Regions from separate parts of the Janthinobacterium sp. GW823-FHT03B06 genome, predicted to be linked through region 2. Evidence: predicted binding sites of a transcription regulator. Region 2 holds the regulator's gene; each other region holds the start of a gene.
The links. The regulator FNR, encoded in region 2, switches genes on or off when oxygen is low (the NO sensors DNR and NnrR bind a similar motif). The targets are predictions, from matches to a motif close to TTGATNNNNATCAA.
Positions count from the first base shown of each region.

Region 1 (3,505 bases), on a different contig from region 2:
ATTGCGGATCATCTCGTTGATGCCGTTCACGCCCAGGGTGGAAAAGTGGTTGCGCAGGGTGCCCAGGTAGCGCTTCGTGTACGGGAACAGGCCCTGCTGCATCAGTTCCTCGATGGTGCGGCGCTTGATTTCCAGGCTGGTCTTGCCCAGTTCCAGCAGGCGGTCCAGGTCCGCCATCAAGGCCGCTTCGTCGCCGCGCCACAGGTGGCCCAGGCGTGCGCAGTTGATCGTCACCACGCCCAGGGAGCCCGTCTGCTCGGCGGAGCCGAACAGGCCATTGCCCCTTTTCAGCAGTTCGCGCAAGTCCAGCTGCAAGCGGCAGCACATGGAGCGGATCATGTTCGGCTTGAGTTCCGAATTGATGAAGTTCTGGAAGTAGGGCAGGCCGTAGCGGGCCGTCATTTCGAACAGGCGTTCCGCGTTTTCGCTATGCCAGTCGAAATCCTCGGTGATGTTATAGGTGGGGATGGGGAAGGTGAAGACCCTGCCCTTGGCGTCGCCCGCCATCATGATCTCGATGTAGGCGCGGTTGATCATGTCCATCTCCGCCTGCAGCTCGCCATAGCTGAAGTCCATTTCCCGGCCGGCGATGACGGGAATCTGCTCGCGCAGGTCGTCCGGGCAGACCCAGTCGAAAGTGAGGTTGGTGAACGGCGTCTGCGTGCCCCAGCGCGATGGCACGTTGAGGTTGAAGATCAGCTCCTGCATGTACTGGCGCACGTCTTCATAGCGCAGGCTGTCCTTGCGGATGTAGGGCGCCATATAGGTATCGAAGGAGCTGAACGCCTGCGCGCCGGCCCACTCGTTTTGCAGGGTGCCGAGAAAATTGACGATCTGGCCGATGGCGCTCGACATGTGCTTGGGCGGGCCCGATTCGATCTTGCCCGGCACGCCGTTCAAGCCTTCATGCAGCAGGGTGCGCAGCGACCAGCCGGCGCAATAGCCGGCCAGCATGTCGAGGTCGTGGATGTGCAGCGCCGCTTCGCGGTGCGCCGCGCCCACTTCCGGCGGATACACCTGGTCCAGCCAGTAGTTGGCGATGACCTTGCCCGATACATTGAGTATCAGGCCGCCCAGCGAGTAACCCTGGTTGGCGTTGGCGTTGACACGCCAGTCGCGCCGGTCCAGGTATTCATTGATGGATGCGGCGACATCGACCTGGCCGCGTGTGGGGGAAACTGCATTTGTCGTCATGAAACCTCCAATAAACACAACATGCGGTGTTTTTATGGAGATTAATCACTAAATATAGTGGCGTCAAAGGGCGCGTGCAGTTGCGTGACGAATCCTTGATGCAGGTGAAAAATCCACGTCAGCCGCTTTTGTTCCAGCGCGTTTCGCGCAGGATCAGCCAGCTCGCGCAAAAGAACGCGGCGCCGCAGGCGGCCACGCTGGCGACGGAGGCGGGCAGCACGTGCATCCAGATTTCCAGCGGCGTGTAGGTGCTCCAGCTGGCCACGCGCGCGTCGAAGGTGACGTAGTTCGCCAGCAGCCAGTAGACGGCCAGCAGGCCCGTGCAGATGGCGGCCTGACGCAGCAGCGGCATCTTGCGGCGCGCGAACACGGCCAGCAGGAACAGCAGCAGCACGCCCGGATACGCGCCCAGCACTTCCGGCGACAGCACGGAGATGGTCCCTGCGTCATAGCCATCGGGCGGGCCGGCCCACTGCACCTGCAGCGCGGTGAGGAACAGGGTGAGCAGGAAAATCAGCAGCGGTTTGCGGGTCATGGCGGGCAATCGGATAGGGAAAAAGTGGGGCATTTTACAGCCAGGTCAAGCAAGTTGAACGCGCGCCAGCCATGCATGCATTCCTTCACCTGTGTCAAGGACTGGGCGGTATGGGCGGGGCTATAGTCTGCACCCTGAGCCGATACAGGACTGTGAATATCATGATGCTTGAATCAACTACCGCCACCCGCGTGGCCGGACCGCTGGAACTGGTCTGCCCCGCCGGCAGCCTGCCCGCCTTGAAAGCGGCCGTCGACAATGGCGCCGACACCGTGTACCTGGGTTTTCGCGATGCCACCAATGCACGCAATTTCGCCGGCCTCAATTTCGACGAAAAGGCCATCGCCGAGGGCGTGCGCTACGCCCACCAATATGGACGCAAGGTGCTGCTGGCGCTGAATACCTATCCGCAGCCGCACAACTGGGCCGTGTGGCGCAGCGCCATCGACCGCGCCGCGCAAGCCGGCATCGACGCCATGATCGTCGCCGATCCGGGCTTGATGGCGTATGCAAGCGAGCATCACCCGCAGCTGCGCCTGCACCTGTCCGTGCAAGGCTCGGCCACCAACTACGAAGCGATCAATTTTTACCAGGAACACTTCGGCATCGCCCGCGCCGTGCTGCCGCGCGTGCTGTCGATGGCGCAGGTCGAGCAACTGATCGCCAAGACGGACGTCGAGATCGAGGTCTTCGGCTTCGGCAGCCTGTGCGTGATGGTCGAAGGGCGCTGCGCGCTGTCGTCGTATGCGACGGGCGAGGCGCCGAACACGCACGGCGTGTGCTCGCCGGCGAAATCCGTGCGCTGGCTGGAAACGCCGAACGGCCTCGAATCGCGCCTGAACGGCGTGCTGATCGACCGCTACGCACCGGGCGAAAACGCCAGCTATCCGACCCTGTGCAAGGGGCGTTTCGAAGTCAACGACGAAGAGTATTACGCCATCGAGGAGCCGGCCAGCCTGAACACGCTGGCGCTGCTGCCGCAGCTGATCGCCATGGGCGTGCGCGCCGTGAAGATCGAAGGGCGCCAGCGCAGCCCCGCGTATGTGGCGCAGGTGACGCGCGTGTGGCGCGAAGCGATCGACGCCTGCCGCGAAGGCAATGCGCGCTACGCCGTCAAGCCGGGCTGGATGGCGGCCATGGACAAGCTGGCCGAAGGCCAGCAGCACACCTTGGGCGCGTATCACCGCTCCTGGAAATAGCAAAACCTGCTGCGCTTCTCGGCCCCGCCGCGAGCCGCTCGCTACGGTTTTGTCACTTAAAAAAATATTGGAAAAGGCATGCTAAAACTCTCTTTGGGTCCCTTGCTGTACTACTGGCCGCGCGCCACCGTCTTCGAGTTTTACCAGCAGATCGCCGGCACCGCCGTCGATATCGTGTACCTGGGCGAAACCGTCTGCTCGCGCCGGCATGAGCTGCGCCTGGCCGACTGGCTCGATATCGCCGACATGCTGGCCGCCGCCGGCAAGGAAGTGGTGCTGTCGACGCAGGCGCTGATCGAGGCGGGCGCCGAACTGGCGACCCTGCGCCGCATCACGGGCAATGGGCGCTACGGCGTCGAGGCCAACGACATGGGCGCCGTGCATTGCATGGAAAAGGGCGCATCCTTCGTCGCCGGCCCCCATTTGAACCTGTTCAATGGCCCCAGCCTGCAACTGATGGCGCGCCTCGGTGCGCGGCGCTGGGTGATGCCGCTGGAAATGGGACAGACGGCGCTGGCCGAGATGCAGCGCCAGAAACCGGAAGGGCTGGAGACGGAAGTGTTTGCCTACGGACGCA
Region 1 is NZ_JBXAJE010000010.1:42,166-45,670, forward strand. Features, by position in the region: gene AC1RBA_RS25105 (ribonucleoside triphosphate reductase) at 1-1,194, opposite strand, end outside; gene AC1RBA_RS25110 (hypothetical protein) at 1,313-1,729, opposite strand; gene ubiU (ubiquinone anaerobic biosynthesis protein UbiU) at 1,891-2,928, shown strand; gene ubiV (ubiquinone anaerobic biosynthesis protein UbiV) at 3,007-3,505, shown strand, end outside.
Region 1: the regulator FNR is predicted to act here: its motif matches at 1,814-1,827, upstream of ubiU (ubiquinone anaerobic biosynthesis protein UbiU).

Region 2 (3,505 bases):
GAGCGGCCGCGTGGCCTGATACGCTACAGCACCGACCATGCGATGGAAAACAACTTCAATTCGAAGCAGATCCGCCAGCGCGCCATGCGCCCGCGCGTGCTGATCTACACGTCCATCCTGGCCCTGATCATCATCGCCGTGTGTACGTCGCTGGCCCTGCGCACGCCCCTGAAGATGGACGTGATCCGCGACCGCGGTTCGATGGGACGCGAAGTGGAAGACGGCATGATCGAAAACGTCTACCGCCTGCAGATCATGAACACGTCCGAGCAAAGCCAGCATTTCAAAATCAGCGCATCCGGCTTGCCGGGTCTGACCTTGCTGACGCGCGACGAAGTGACCTTGCAGCCGACGGAAACGCTGGGCTGGCCGATCCGCCTGCGCGTGCCGCACGGCGTCGGCGAGAAGGGCTCGAACAAGATTGCGATCGAATTGCACTCGCTGGACGACCCGTCGCTGCATGTGCGCGAAAGCGCGGTGTTCATCGTGCCGCGGTGATGTTGATTTGGGGTCGGCCCCTCCGGGTCCGACCCCGTTATTTCGCCGTAGGGGTATCATCAATCATGCGTTAGGGTCACTTGATTTTCAACCCGGAAGCAAAAGCTGGGGGCGGACCCAAAGGGTCCGCCCCCAAGGAGAACACAATGTCCGACAGTCTGAAACTGCAACCTCCCGTTGCCCCGTGGTACAAACACCGCTGGCCATGGCTGCTGATGATCGGTCCCGGCCTGTCCGTGGTCGTCGGCAGCTTCATGGGCTATATCGCGTTTACGCAGCCCGATGCGCTGGTGGTGGGCGACTATTACAAGCAGGGCAAGGCGATCAACCAGGATTTGAAGCGCGACACGATCGCCAGCGACCTGGCCATGGATACGACCCTGTCGTATGACGTCGCTGCAGCGCGCCTGAGCGGCTCCGTGCACAGCTTCGGCAAGGCGTACCAGGGGCCTTTGCAGCTGCACCTGGCGCATGCGACCCTGCCGGAAAAGGATATCAAGCTGCTGGTGCAGCCCGATGCGGCCGGCAATTTTTCCGTGGCGCTGCCGATGCTCGAGCGCAGCCGCTGGCAAGTGCTGGTGGAAAACGACAAACGCGAGTGGCGCCTGTCCGGCATCTGGACCTGGCCCGTGCAACGCAGCATCGCGCTGCACGCGGATGAAGAGCTATAACGTACAGCGCCGGGAAAAAACCGTAGCGAGCGGCAGTGATTTGTGGCTGAGAAGCACAGCTGTGCTATAGCACAGCGAGCATCGCAGGCCGCAAAGCACGACGCGCAGTAGGTTTTGACGGTGCTGTTACTTGCAGACGTCGGTACCGGCCGTAATGGCTTTCAGCTTGGCCGGCTGCAAGATCTCGATCTCGCGGTTGGAGACGCGCAGCCAGCCTTCCTTCTTGAATTTCGACAATAAACGGCTGACGCTTTCGATGGTCAGGCCCAGGTAGTTGCCGATTTCCTCGCGCGACATGCGCAACTGAAATTTGCTGGCCGAATAGCCGCGCGCTTCATAGCGCGACGCCAGGTTGACGATAAAGGCGGCAAAACGCTGCGTCGCCTGCATGTTGCCCAGCAACAGCATGACACTTTGCTCGCGCGTGATTTCCTGGCTCATCATGCGGTGGAAATGGCGCAGCAGGGTCGGCATATTACCCAGCAATTGTTCCAGGCTGGAAAACGGGATTTCACACACTTCGCTGTCTTCCAGCGCCACCGCATTACAGTGGTGGCGGTCGGCGCTGATGGCGTCCATGCCCAGCAGTTCGCCCGCCATCTGGAAACCCGTCACCTGCTCTTCGCCGCCCGGATTGATCTGGTAGGTCTTGAAGTGGCCCAGACGGATCGCATACAGGTTCTGGAACGAGTCGCCGATGCGGAACAGCGAAGCGCCGCGCACGATCTTGCGGCGGCGGCCGATGATCTGGTCCAGTCTGTCCATGTCGCCCACGTCGAGGCCCATCGGCAGACACAATTGATGCATGCTGCAGGTCGAGCATCGCGCACGCAACGCTTCCACGGTCACTGTGGGCGAGGTTGGAGTGAGTAGCGCTTCAGTCATGTCGGTACCTTTTAGAAAATGCAACAACAAGTTTACTGCATACAGGGTTGCCGTGTGCCAATTTCACCGCAATTTCGCTGAATAAACGACGTTCCGACTTTAATTATATGGCAACATCGTCAAAAGCCCATGCGGAGAGGGCAATTTGCGTGGCGGCGCTTGCCAAGCTGGGGTATTGATAGGAAAATTCCTGACAGCATTATCTGCCGCCTGTGCCGCCCGGTACTGAAAAGGAAATCATGAAGCCTCTCGGCATCAAAGCAAAAGTCGCGCTGGCCACCAGCCTGACCTCGATCGCCATGATCGCGCTGGTCACCATGATCCAGGTGCAGCACATGCGCGACGATTTCACCAAGGTACTGTTGAGCCAGCAGTCGTCCCTGATCAGCCGCACCGCCGCCGAGCTCGACGACAAGCTGGGCATGCTGCTGCAGATCGTCACCCTGACGGCCCGGCAGCAGCCGCCAGAACTGATCACCCAGCCCGCCCAATTGCGCGAATACTATTCGCGCCGCTCGATGCTGGTGCTGTTCGACGACGTGCTGGTGCTCGACGCGCACGGCGCCGTCGTGGCCGACATGCCGGAAGTGGCGGGGCGCGCCGGCATCAACGTCGCCGAGCGCGAGTATTTCCAGACCGTGCTGCGCACGCGCCAGCCCATGATCACCGAGCCGATGCTGGGCAAATCGAGCGGCATGCCCATCGTGCAGATGGTCGCGCCCGTGCTGGGCGCCGATGGCCAGGTGGCCGGCGTGGTGATCGGCGTGCTGCGCCTGTACAAGGATAACCTGCTGGGGAGGTTGCGCTCGGAAAAGATCGGCAAGAGCGGCTATTACTTCGTCCTCACGCGCGGCGCCGTGCCGCGCTATGTGCTGCATCCCGACACCAGCCGTTTGCTGCAGCCGCGCCTGCCGAACGCCAACCTGACGACCACCCGGCTGCTGAAGGACGATGGCGAAGGCACCATGGTCAGCACCAACAGCCGCGGCATCACGGCCGTCAACAGCTTCAAGCGCCTGAAATCCGTAAATTGGCTGCTGGCCGCCTCGCTGCCCCTCGACGACGCCTTCGAACCGTTCGACGGCGTGCTGTACCGGTTGGTGCTGTGGAGCATCCTCGCCTCGCTGCTGGCCGCAGCCGTGCTGGGCTGGGTCACCGTGCGCCTGCTCTCGCCCCTGGTGCGCCTGCGCGACACCCTGCAGGCGCTGCGCACCAGCGGCAGCCGTTTCACTCCCGTGCCCGTGCAGCAGCGCGACGAGATCGGCGAGCTGACGGAAGCATTCAACGGCCTGATGAGCGAGCGCGACCGCTTGCAGCAGGAGCTCGAATCGCGCGCGGCGGAGCTGGAACAGGAGCGCGACCGGGCCGAGGCGGCCAACCGCGCGAAGAGCGATTTCGTGGCCAACATGAGCCATGAAATCCGCACGCCCCTCAATGCCGTGCTGGGCATG
Region 2 is NZ_JBXAJE010000003.1:723,852-727,356, reverse strand. Features, by position in the region: gene ccoG (cytochrome c oxidase accessory protein CcoG) at 1-498, shown strand, start outside; gene AC1RBA_RS14335 (FixH family protein) at 645-1,169, shown strand; gene fnr (fumarate/nitrate reduction transcriptional regulator Fnr) at 1,296-2,054, opposite strand; gene AC1RBA_RS14325 (response regulator) at 2,294-3,505, shown strand, end outside.

Region 3 (3,505 bases), on a different contig from region 2:
TTGAAATAGTCGATATCCAGATACGCCAGCGCCAGGCCCGTGCCAGCGCGCCGCGCACGCGTCAATGCCGCGGCCAGCGCCTCGTCAAACATGCGCCTGTTGTGCAGGCCCGTCAGCATGTCAGTACGCGCCAGAGCGGCGAGGTTGTTTTCCGCCGCTTCCCTCTGCAGCGACAGCGCATAGAATGCACGGCTCAGCTTTCCAAACTCGTCTTTACGGGCGATATCAAACACCGCAATATCGGCATTGCCTGAGCGTATGCTCGCCACATGCCGGCCCAGATCGCCCAAGGGACGCAAGAGCAGCATCACCGCGATCCAGCCGGCACAACTGGCCAGGAAGGCCACGCCTGACGAAGCAATGATGACTTTGGCATACATATCGGTGACCGGCGTGAATGCCTCGCTTTCAGGATAGACGGCGCCGATGATCCAATCTGCCGCGCGCAAATGCTTGTACGTCATAATTGCCTGCACGCCCAGCTTGGTTTTACCTTGCGTCCAACCGTCGAATCCCCGCAATGCGGCCAAGGTGGAAGGGGTTGCGCCGCCCGTTTCATCATGCACCCGCTTCAGGACGCGCGCCGGGTCCGGATGGTGGAGTATCGTGCCGTCGTCGGTCAACATGAACAGATAACCGCTCTTGCCCGGCTTGAGCTGCTCCCACTGGCCAAAAAATGTCGGGCTTTGCAAATTCAGACCGCCAGCGATTACATACAGCAATTTTCCTGCTTTGTCATAGATCGGTTCGGTTACCAGCACAACGGGCTTGCCCGACAGCTGGCTCTTGAATGGACGCGATATCACGCCTTCCCTGAGCTTCACGGTATCGATAAAATATTCGCGCGCAGCGAAATTGAGCTTGCCAGCCACGCGCCGGTCATTCATGCTGGCAATCAGTTTCCCGGTAGCATCAAAGGCGACGAGATTAAAAAATTCCTCGCGCAGGGTTGGATGATTTTCTATAAATGCCTGCATCCGCTGCGGATGTTCATACACATCCGCAGGCAGCCCTTCCGCCAGCACCTTGAGCAGCGCTTTCTTGGCATTCAAGTCTTCGTCGATATATGCCGCGGCACTGGTCAGCAAGGCATATTGCTGATTGCCGATGACGGATACCATCTGCCCTTGCGCGACAGACAGCGATGTGAGCGCAACAGAACCCGTTGCGCACAGCACCAGTACGCCCACGAGCACAGTCATCTTGAATTTGAAGCTCCGGGGATTGAAAAACTTCCAGATCTTATGCATGCGGACTTCCTTCTCAGCGCCCGTGCTCTGTAAAGCACACGGACCCGGCCAAGTGGCGCCATGCATGGCAATGGGAAGCACGGCATATTGGTCAGCGCATGACTTCGAACCTATCCCCGGATGAATACACTTCCAGAACAGGCTCTTGACATGGCAAGAGAGCAAATCTTACGCCTATTCTCGCAAAAAGGGCGCCCTGGCGCCGCTGAATAGACACGCCATCCCCACATCATCGCCATATCGTACGCTCCAGCAACGATTCCACCACTTGCACCGCTGGCGGTGAACCGCCTGCCGCCAGCAGGCGCCCGCCACGCATCCTCTGATGGCGCTTACCTTGATGTAACGGGCGTCGACAGGGCCAGCGCGCTAGTCACACGCGGCCAGGCAGGCTCAGGGCTGCATCCCGGGCACTTGCATTTCCGCCTTGCGCGCCGCGATCTGGCCGCCCATGGCCAGCAGATCGAGTTGCGCCTCGCGCGCGCGCGGAAAAATCTCGCCCTCCTCTTCCTGTACGTGCTGCTCGATCTGCCTGGACAAGACCTTGACCTTGGCGTCGTACAAGTCTTCGCCGGGCGCCATGGCGACGATTTGCGCGATCAATTCCTTGGCCGAGGCGTGCTCGACGATGGCTTCGTCGATCAAGTCTTCGTTCAGGCGGCTGGCCTCGCGCACGGCCGGATAAAAGATTTCCTCTTCCGCCATCGCATGCTTGCTCAATTCCTCGCAGATTTTCAGCGCCAGCTTGCGTTTGCTGGCGAGCGACCTGTCGCTGAGCCCCTCGTACTGTTCGAACAAGTCCTTCACCGTCTGATGATCTTGCGTCAGCAGTTCGATCGCATCCATGTCTTGCATACCGGCATTTTGCTGGGAAACGGACGCTGCCTGATGGGATTGGGTGGCCATGATGTGTTCTCCAGGTGTGCAATGAAGTCCCCATTCTAGACAGGGCCATGCGGCGTGCATGTAGGAGGATTGCCAACGTCAAGGTAGGCCTGGCGGGAAGGTCAACGCGTTTCGATGCAGATCAAGCTGACCATGATAAATTTTTGCATTGCGTAAAAAATATGCGTGGTGCGCCTGCCTGCCGGCGCACCGCGCCATACGACTTAACGCAGCTGCGTGCGCTGCGCCAGCGATTCCACCAGGTCCACCGAAGGCGGCGAGCCGCCGGCCGCCAGGCAGGCGCCTGCTCCGGCCGCGACGGCAAAGCGCAAGTGCTGGCCGCCGTCCGCATAGGGCCGGTACATCAGGCTGTACAGCAAGCCGCCGATGCTGGCGTCGCCCGCGCCCACCGAGTCGACCACCTCGATGGCGGGCGGGGCCGCCTGCCATGTCTGTTCGCCCCGGTACAGCGCCGCACCTTGCGCGCCACGCGTATACAAATACGTGGCCTGCGGATTCCAGCCGCGCAGCACGGCAAACGCGCCATCGATATCGTCGTGGCGGAACAGGCCCGCCAGGTCTTCGTCCGACACCTTGATCACGTCGGCCAGCTCCGTCATGCGGCGCAGGGTGGCGTCGTAGCGCGCATCCATCATGATGCGGAAATTCGGGTCATAGCTGATTTTCACGCCAGCCGCCTTGAGCTCCTGCGCCAGCGCCACCAGCTTGCCCGCCAGCGGTTCGCGCGCCAGGCTGATGCCGCCGAAATGCACCCATTGCGCGCCCTGCATCCAGCCGGCCGGCAGCTGCGCCGCGTCGAAATGCAGGTCGGCGCTGTCGTCGCCGATGAAGTAATACGTGGGAGGATGCAGTTCATGCACGATGGCCAGCAGCGGCGATTTCGCGCGGCGCTGCAAGAAGCGCATGTCCAGGCCTGCCGCGTCGGTCGCTTGCGCCAGCGCGTCGCCGAAGACGTCGAGGCTGACGGCGCCGGCAAAGGCGCTGGGCACGCCCAGGCGCGCCATCACGCGCGCCACGTTCCAGGTCGAGCCGCCCACCTGGCTGCTCCAGGCGTCCGGCCCCGTGCGCAGCATGTCCGTCAGCGCTTCGCCGGCCGACACGAATTGTGGAAATTCGCGCGGGAAGGCGGCGCTCATACGGCACCGCCGATCACGCTCAACACTTCATAGCAGGCGCCCATGGTGTGGTAATCGGTCTTGCCGGCCGGGCTTTTCTCGTTGCTGATTTTCTGGTTTTCCGGCGTCAGGATGCGGTACCAGGCGCCGTGTTCGTGGTCGACGAAATGCTTCCAGCTGTAGTCCCATATCTTGTCGTAGCTTTGCCAGTAGGCGTCGTCGCCCGTGCGTGCG
Region 3 is NZ_JBXAJE010000011.1:69,551-73,055, forward strand. Features, by position in the region: gene AC1RBA_RS25995 (diguanylate cyclase domain-containing protein) at 1-1,250, opposite strand, end outside; gene AC1RBA_RS26000 (hemerythrin domain-containing protein) at 1,644-2,096, opposite strand; gene AC1RBA_RS26005 (carbohydrate kinase family protein) at 2,360-3,292, opposite strand; gene AC1RBA_RS26010 (AGE family epimerase/isomerase) at 3,289-3,505, opposite strand, start outside.
Region 3: the regulator FNR is predicted to act here: its motif matches at 2,268-2,281, upstream of AC1RBA_RS26000 (hemerythrin domain-containing protein).

Region 4 (3,505 bases), on a different contig from region 2:
TGGCGGTCCCATGGATACGGTTCGAAATAGGCGTAGTAGACGCTTTCTTCCTCGGGGGTGTGTTCGATGGTCATCACCGTGCCGTCAAAGCTGGTCGGCACGCGGAACCAGGTTTCGCGGTCGTAGCTGGCCACGGCCTGGTAGTCTTTCCAGCCGTCCGGGTAGGCGGACTTGCCGGCATTCATGAAGCGGATCGTGCACGCCTCGCCTTGCGCGCCTTGCAGGCGGAAGTAAAACCACTGCGTGATGTCGGCGTGGGAATCCTTGCGGATGTTCAGTTCGATGGACTGGGCATCGTCGGCGCGCAGCACCTCGATCGCGCCGGCGTCGAATTGCTGGCTGATTTTAATGGTCATGAGTGTTCCTGATAAAAACGTATGGGTTTTGCATCGTGTGCAATGGCGCGATGATACCTGTTTTGCGGTGGCCTTTGTGCTGGCGCAAACGATGACGGACATGCTTTGCTAACGTGGAAGCTCCGACATGGGGAGATCATCATGGACGACCATAGCAACCACATACGCGAACTGGAAAAGAAAATCAGCGCCCTCAGCGACGCGCTTGCGCACCTGGGCAAGGGCACGACCTTGCAGGAATTGCTGCGCATCATACGTTTCCCTGGCTATACGACGCCGGCCGAATTCACCTTCAATGTGGCCATCCTCGACACCATGCTGGTGCAGGCCAATGCGCTGGAAAAGCTGGGGCAGGATTTGCTGGCGGGGGCCAAGCAGGTGGTGGCAAAACAGTGAGCAGGCGGTGACTTACAACACCTAACAAAACCGTAGCGAGCGGAAGGGAGTTGTGGTTGAGAAGCGCAACTGTACGAAGGTACAGTGAGCATCGCAGGCCGCAAATACCGACGCGCAGTAGGTTTTGATAGGTGTTCTTATTCCTGAACACCTGAAAAATGGCCAGGGCAAGGCGCAGGGCCGCAGGCAGTACGAACGTACGCCCAGGCCCTGCAACGCCGCCATGGACGTTTTATCAGGTGTTCAGTCCGCCGAAGCGTTCGTAAAACCACGGCTCCACGTCCGGCGCGTGCTCATCCTCGCGACGCAGGGTGGCCAGGATGTGTTCCTCAGCAGGTGCATACGTGATGCGGTACAGGTCGCGCGCCAGCGCATAGGCTTGCGTGCCAGGCCACGGTTCGGGCAGCAGCTCGACGGGCAGTTGCGGGTCGTGCAACTGCACGCGGCGGTAGGCGTGCGTCAGCAGCGAGCGGATGACGAACGCCTGCTCCGCATCGAACACGGGTTCTTCCTGCAGCAGGGTCAGCAGCGGCTGGAAGCTGGCGATGAATTTTTCGTAGCCGGCCATCACTTCCGACAAGTCCCAGCAGTCGCCCACCATGTCGCGCAGGGGCCGCGTGCTGACACCCGGCAACTCTGTTGTGTGGCAGACATACAGCTTGCCCTGCACCTCGTTGCGCACGAGGATATCTTCCAGCGCCTCCGCATTGCTGGCCGGATGGCCAAAGATGCCGGGAGAGATCAAGCCGTAGCCCGCCCACAATAATTCCTTGCGCAGCGCGCCCCGTTCGGCGGCGCCGATGCTGCCGGCCGGACCGATCACCAGGGTCCAGCTGCCATCCCAATGCACGACCAGCGGCGCGTAGATGCGGCGGTAGGCGCGTTCGAAGCGGGCCAGCGCCTCCGGGCGTATCGCATAGGCGCTGCGGCGGCCGTCGCGCTGCGAGCTGAGCCAGCCTTCCTGCGCCAGGCGGAACACGCTGGTGCGCAATAGCCGGTCATTGACGCCGAATGGCGCCAGCAGTTCGATCAGGCTCCCCAGCCAGATGGCGCCGCCGCGCGGCACGATGGCGTCGCCGAAGATGGTCATCACCAGGGACTTCGAGCGCGGTGGGTCGCTTTCCAGGAAATCGGCTATCCATGCCGTGCAGCGGGTGTTCTTCATGTGGTTCCGGTCTGGCCGTGTTGCGGTCGGTTCAATAAAAGCAGCAGTTTACTTGGCTGCGCGGGTAGCGCGGCAATAATTTGCCGGAAGCGCGGGTAGCGCCCCATGGTGTTTTCTCATAAGCAATATCATACGCACAAAAAAGCTGCACAAGATACGATTTTTTAAAATGATTCACATCAAGTGTATGCAAATCGTTTTTTGTATCGTATTATCTGTTTATCGCACCGCGTTGCTGCGCAAAATCAAAGACATGGGAGACACATCATGTACGCACAAATGGTTGAAACCGGCCTCAAGAACGTCCGCTCCATCGACGACATGGGCCAGGAAGAGCGCGCTTTCCAGGCGCGCATCGACGAAGGCATCAAGATCGAGGCCAAGGACTGGATGCCGGACGCCTACCGCAAGACGCTGATCCGCCAGATTTCGCAGCACGCGCACTCGGAAATCGTCGGCCAATTGCCTGAAGGTAACTGGGTCACGCGCGCACCGACCCTGAAACGCAAGTCGATCCTGCTGGCGAAGATCCAGGACGAAGCGGGCCACGGCCTGTACCTGTACAGCGCCGCGGAAACCCTGGGCGTCTCGCGCGACGATTTGCTGGCCGCCTTGCACTCGGGCAAAGCCAAATATTCCAGCATCTTTAACTATCCCACCCTGTCGTGGGCCGACATGGGCGCCATCGGCTGGCTGGTCGACGGTTCCGCCATCATCAACCAGATTCCCCTGTGCCGCTGCTCCTATGGTCCGTATGCGCGCGCCATGATCCGCGTCTGCAAGGAAGAATCGTTCCATGCGCGCCAGGGCTACGACATCATGATGTCGCTGTGCAAGGGTACGCCCGAACAGAAAGCCATGGCGCAAGATGCCTTGAACCGCTGGTGGTGGCCGTCGCTGATGATGTTCGGCCCGTCCGACGCCGCCTCCGTCAACAGCGCCCAATCGGCGCAATGGCGCATCAAGCTGTTCTCGAACGATGAATTGCGCCAGCGCATGGTCGACCAGACCGTGCCGCAAATCGAATACCTGGGCCTGACCGTGCCCGATCCCGACCTGAAGTTCAACGCGGAAACGGGCCATTATGAATTCGGCGAGATCGACTGGTCCGAGTTCAACAATGTCCTGAAGGGCAATGGCCCGTGCAACCGCGAGCGTTTGCAAACGCGCGTGAAAGCGTATGAAGACGGTGCATGGTTCCGCGGTGCCTTGGTCGCCTATGCCGACAAGCAAGCCGCCAACAAAGCAGCAGCGTAATTACATAAGACAGATAGGGGATAGCAACATGAGCAAAGAATGGCCTTTGTGGGAAGTTTTCATCCGCAGCCAGCACGGCCTGGCGCACAAGCATGTGGGCAGCCTGCACGCCTCCGACGCCGCGATGGCGGTCAACCATGCGCGCGACGTCTACACGCGCCGCAATGAAGGCGTGAGCATCTGGGTGGTGCGCGCGGCCGATATCGTCGCCAGCAGCCCCGGCGACAAGGGCGCCCTGTTCGAACCGTCGAACAGCAAGGTATACCGCCATCCCACCTTCTTCCCGATGCCGGAAGAAGTCAAGAACCTGTGATGGGAGCGCCTGCAATGG
Region 4 is NZ_JBXAJE010000006.1:354,155-357,659, forward strand. Features, by position in the region: gene AC1RBA_RS20990 (M14 family metallopeptidase) at 1-356, opposite strand, end outside; gene AC1RBA_RS20995 (hypothetical protein) at 498-752, shown strand; gene paaX (phenylacetic acid degradation operon negative regulatory protein PaaX) at 988-1,917, opposite strand; gene paaA (1,2-phenylacetyl-CoA epoxidase subunit PaaA) at 2,185-3,174, shown strand; gene paaB (1,2-phenylacetyl-CoA epoxidase subunit PaaB) at 3,203-3,487, shown strand; gene paaC (1,2-phenylacetyl-CoA epoxidase subunit PaaC) at 3,502-3,505, shown strand, end outside.
Region 4: the regulator FNR is predicted to act here: its motif matches at 2,087-2,100, upstream of paaA (1,2-phenylacetyl-CoA epoxidase subunit PaaA).